2 regions of the Acidovorax sp. FG60 genome follow, and region 2 is predicted to be linked to the other one. Evidence: predicted binding sites of a transcription regulator. Region 2 holds the regulator's gene; the other holds the start of a gene.
The links. Region 2 encodes sigma-54, which starts transcription at its own class of promoters, with help from an activator protein. Its sites were predicted from a motif close to TGGCANGNAANCTGCTTT; they were not measured.
Positions count from the first base shown of each region.

Region 1 (2,198 bases), on a different contig from region 2:
TTAGCGGACCCGAACCCTCTGGTGGGGGGGCGCGGGTTTGACCGGCTGCGTGCGGCAGGGGTGGAGGTCGTGGTCGGCCCGGGGGCTGACGAATCCCGAGAACTCAACATTGGTTTTTTCAGCCGCATGATCCGGGGTACACCCTGGGTGCGGCTGAAAGTAGCAAGCTCGCTGGATGGCACTACGGCCCTGAACAATGGCGCCAGCCAGTGGATCACGTCCCGCGCTGCGCGGGCGGATGGACACGCGTGGAGGGCCAGGGCGTGCGCTATATTGACGGGCATTGGCACAGTGCTGGATGACAACCCCCGACTAGACGTCCGCGAAGTTCCCACGCCACGCCAGCCCCATGTGGTGGTGGTGGACAGCCAGTTGCAGTTGCCGACCGACGCCAATCTGCTGATGAAAGGGCGCGATTGTTATGTCTACACAGCCTCTGACAACGAAACCAAGAAGACAGCTTTGCAAGCCTGTGGTGCTACGGTGGTCCACCTGCCCAACGCGAACGGCAAGGTCGATCTTTCGGCAATGCTCCAGGACCTGGGCCAACGGGGCATCAACGAGCTGCATGTAGAGGCTGGGCACAAGCTCAATGGCTCTCTGGTCCGAGAAGGCCTGGTCGATGAGCTGTTGCTGTACCTGGCACCACGGCTTTTGGGTGCGGGACGGGGAATTGCAGACTTTGGCCCGTTGACGGCCTTGGCCGATGGGCTGGCGCTGGAATTCAAGTCCGTAGAGACCTTGGGCGCGGACTTGCGTGTTGTGGCACGGGTGCAGGGACGCGACAGTTTCTAACTCCCCCACCCCACACTCCCGACAGGCACGGGCTTCGCCATGCGGAAGGTAAAAAATGGGTGGGGCAACGACCGAACAACAGCAGCTGGTGGGCTCTGCGGGCGCAGCCCAGTGGGAAGTGCCTGCAAAACAACGCAAGCCCCCAGCCGCAAGGGGCACTCACCCTCGCAGCACAAAGATGACCCGCCACCACCACCCAGCTCAGCCCACCTCCGCAGAAGACGACAGCCTCGGCAAGGCGGCTGCGTTTTGATACTAAAAAACTCTCACAAAGACACCAGCGCCAAACTCGCTCAAAACTTGGGCTTTGCACAAGCCAGATACCTCGCAACTTTCACTGGATGGCAGTTGCGCGCTCGCGCCGTCGTCATCGCTGCTGGGCGGCGACGACCCTCGCGGCACGGCCCATTGTCACCTCTCCTCCCCAGCCCTTTCCGCACCACACCAAAACAGTGCAAAACAACGCACCATTCTTTGGCGCGATTTTTGCTTCAACTTGGTGCAAATCTGGTAGCTAGGCTCGAAACGCACCAGAACAGATCAACCAATCGCGCGAGGACGTTATGGAAGCACTCAAACAGGGCACTGATGCCCTGTTCATTCTTCTGGGGGCCATCATGGTGCTGGCCATGCATGCAGGGTTTGCCTTTCTGGAACTGGGCACGGTTCGCAAAAAGAACCAGGTGAATGCGCTGGTCAAGATCCTGGTGGACTTTTCGGTGTCCACCGTGGTGTATTTTGTGGTGGGCTACAGCGTGGCCTATGGCACGCATTTCTTTGTGAGCGCGGAATCGCTGGCGCAGCAAAACGGCTATGCACTGGTCAAGTTCTTCTTCCTGCTCACTTTTGCGGCTGCCATTCCGGCGATTGTGTCGGGCGGGATCGCGGAGCGGGCCAAGTTCTGGCCCCAGCTGATGGCCACGGCGGTCATTGTGGGGTTCGTGTATCCGTTCTTTGAAGGCATTGCCTGGAACCAGCACTTTGGGGTGCAGGCCTGGATCAAGGGACTGACGGGCGAAGAGTTCCACGACTTTGCAGGCTCCATCGTCGTGCATGCCATGGGCGGGTGGATCGCCTTGCCGGCCGTGATGCTGCTGGGCTCGCGTTCCAACCGCTACCGTAAAGATGGCGCCATCTCTGCCCACCCGCCTTCCAACATCCCGTTTTTGGCGCTGGGCGCCTGGGTGCTGGTGGTGGGATGGTTCGGCTTCAATGTGATGAGCGCACAAACCGTGGACAAGCTCTCCGGCCTGGTGGCCGTGAACTCGCTGATGGCCATGGTGGGCGGCACGTTGGCGGCGTTGGTGCTGGGCAAGAACGACCCGGGCTTCGTGCACAACGGCCCGCTGGCCGGGCTGGTGGCTGTGTGCGCGGGCTCCGATCTGATGCACCCGCTAGGAGCG
Region 1 covers NZ_JBMDJC010000001.1:104,894-107,091, forward strand. The annotation lists gene ribD (bifunctional diaminohydroxyphosphoribosylaminopyrimidine deaminase/5-amino-6-(5-phosphoribosylamino)uracil reductase RibD) at 1-795, shown strand, start outside; gene ACODS0_RS00500 (ammonium transporter) at 1,359-2,198, shown strand, end outside.
Region 1: a site for sigma-54 is predicted at 1,271-1,288, ahead of ACODS0_RS00500 (ammonium transporter). Genes of this name have one in related genera too.

Region 2 (2,198 bases):
TCGACCCCATTGCCGTGATCGAGATCCAGCGCATCATCGGCTTCCTGAAGGCGCGGGGCATCGGCGTGCTCATCACCGACCACAATGTGCGCGAAACCCTGGGCATCTGCGACCACGCCTTCATCATCAGCGATGGCCGCGTGCTCGCGCAGGGCACGCCGTCCGAGATCGTGGACAACGCCGAGGTACGACGTGTTTACCTTGGCGAACACTTCAGGATGTGATGAAGCCTGGACTCTCGCTGCGCGTCTCGCAGCATCTTGCATTGACCCCCCAGCTTCAGCAGTCCATCCGGCTGCTGCAGTTGTCCACGCTCGAACTCTCGCAGGAAGTCGAGCAGATGCTCGACGAAAACCCGTTCCTCGAACGCAATGCCGACGAAGCTCCGCGCGAGGAGTTTGGGCTCGAAGCCGCCGACACGCCCGCGCAGCCCGATGAGTACAGCGCCGATGATGCTATATTTTCAGGAGCTAACAGCGCAAGCAGCACAAGCGCTGAAGGCCAAAATGATGCTGAAACACCGAGTGCTGGCGCTGACGAGCCTGACTGGAGCGGTGACGGCACGGTAGAAATGGCGCCCAACGACGCGGAGTGGGGCGGGGATGCGCCCGCCCGCAACCGCAACGACTCCGAAGGCGACGAGGCCGACGCCACCGAGCTGGCCCGTTCGCATGAATCGCTGACCGCCTTTTTGCACCGTCAGGCACTGGCGCTGCGCTTGTCAGAGATTGACCGCGCAGCGCTGCGTTTTCTCATTGAATCGCTCAACGACGACGGCTACCTCGAAGAGCCGCTGGAAGAGCTGGCCATCAGCCTGGCCGGGCCGGACGACCTGGAGCAGATTGAAGAGCTGGTGCACCGCTTCACCGTGGCCCAGCGCCTGCTGCAAAGCCTGGAGCCCACCGGCGTGGGTGCGCGCAACCTGGCCGAATGCCTGACGCTGCAGCTCACGGCGCTGGCTGCCGACGAGGACAGCGATGCTGACCCCGACACGGTGCAGACCGCGCTGCGCATTTGTCAGCAGCCGCTGGAGATGCTGGCCCGCCGCGACATCCGCCGCCTGACGCAGCTGTGTGGCGACGGCGAAGAGCGCACCCGCGCCGCCATGGCGCTGATCGCTCGCCTGGAGCCTCGCCCCGGCCGTCGCTTTGCCGACGTGGAGCGCAACATCATCATTCCCGACGTCATCGTGCGCAAAGCCGGGCGCGCTAACGGCCGCGACGGCCAGCACAACTTCATCGTCAGCCTCAACCCCGATGTGATGCCGCGCTTGCGCGTGCACGACATCTATGCTGGCGCCCTGCGCGGCCACAAGGGCGGCGAGGGCCACCAGGGCATGCAGCAGCGCCTGCAGGAGGCGCGCTGGTTCATCAAGAACATCCAGCAGCGCTTTGACACCATCCTGCGCGTCTCGCGCGCCATCGTGGAGCGGCAAAAAAGCTTCTTCACCCACGGCGAGTTGGCCATGCGCCCGCTGGTGCTGCGCGACATCGCCGACGAACTGGGCCTGCACGAATCCACCATCAGCCGCGTGACCACCGCCAAATACATGGCCACGCCAATTGGCACGTATGAGCTGAAGTACTTCTTTGGCTCGGGCCTGGGTACCGAGACCGGCGGCAACGCGTCCAGCACCGCCGTGCGCGCCCTCATCAAGCAGTTTGTGGCCGCAGAAAGCCCCGCCAAGCCGCTGTCCGACAGCCAGATCGCCGAGATGCTCAAGGAGCAGGGCATCGAGTGCGCACGCCGCACCGTGGCCAAGTACCGCGAGGCGCTCAAGATCGCGCCGGCCAACCTGCGCAAGGCGCTGTAGGTACCCCGGTTGGGGGCGCATGGCTCGCCCTGTTTGAATTTTTCGTTTTTCTATCCGCCACCCCACCATGGCCCGCATCGTCTTCGACCTCCCCCCGCACTTCGGCTTTGCCACCGAGCTGCAGATCTACATCAGCCACGTGAACCAGGGCGGGCACCTGGACAACGCGCAACTGCTGAGCCTGGTCTCTGAAGCGCGGGTGCGCTTCTTCCAGTCGCTGGGCTACCCCGAGGCCGACGTGGGCGGGCTGTCCATCGTGGTCGGCGACATCGTGGCGCAGTACAAGTCCGAAGGTTTCCATGGCGAGACCATGCGCGTGGAGATGGCCCCGGCGGACTTCAACCGCTATGGGTTTGACCTGGTCTTTTGCATGACCGAGAAGACC
Region 2 covers NZ_JBMDJC010000005.1:19,728-21,925, forward strand. The annotation lists gene lptB (LPS export ABC transporter ATP-binding protein) at 1-224, shown strand, start outside; gene ACODS0_RS09030 (RNA polymerase factor sigma-54) at 224-1,813, shown strand; gene ACODS0_RS09035 (acyl-CoA thioesterase) at 1,881-2,198, shown strand, end outside.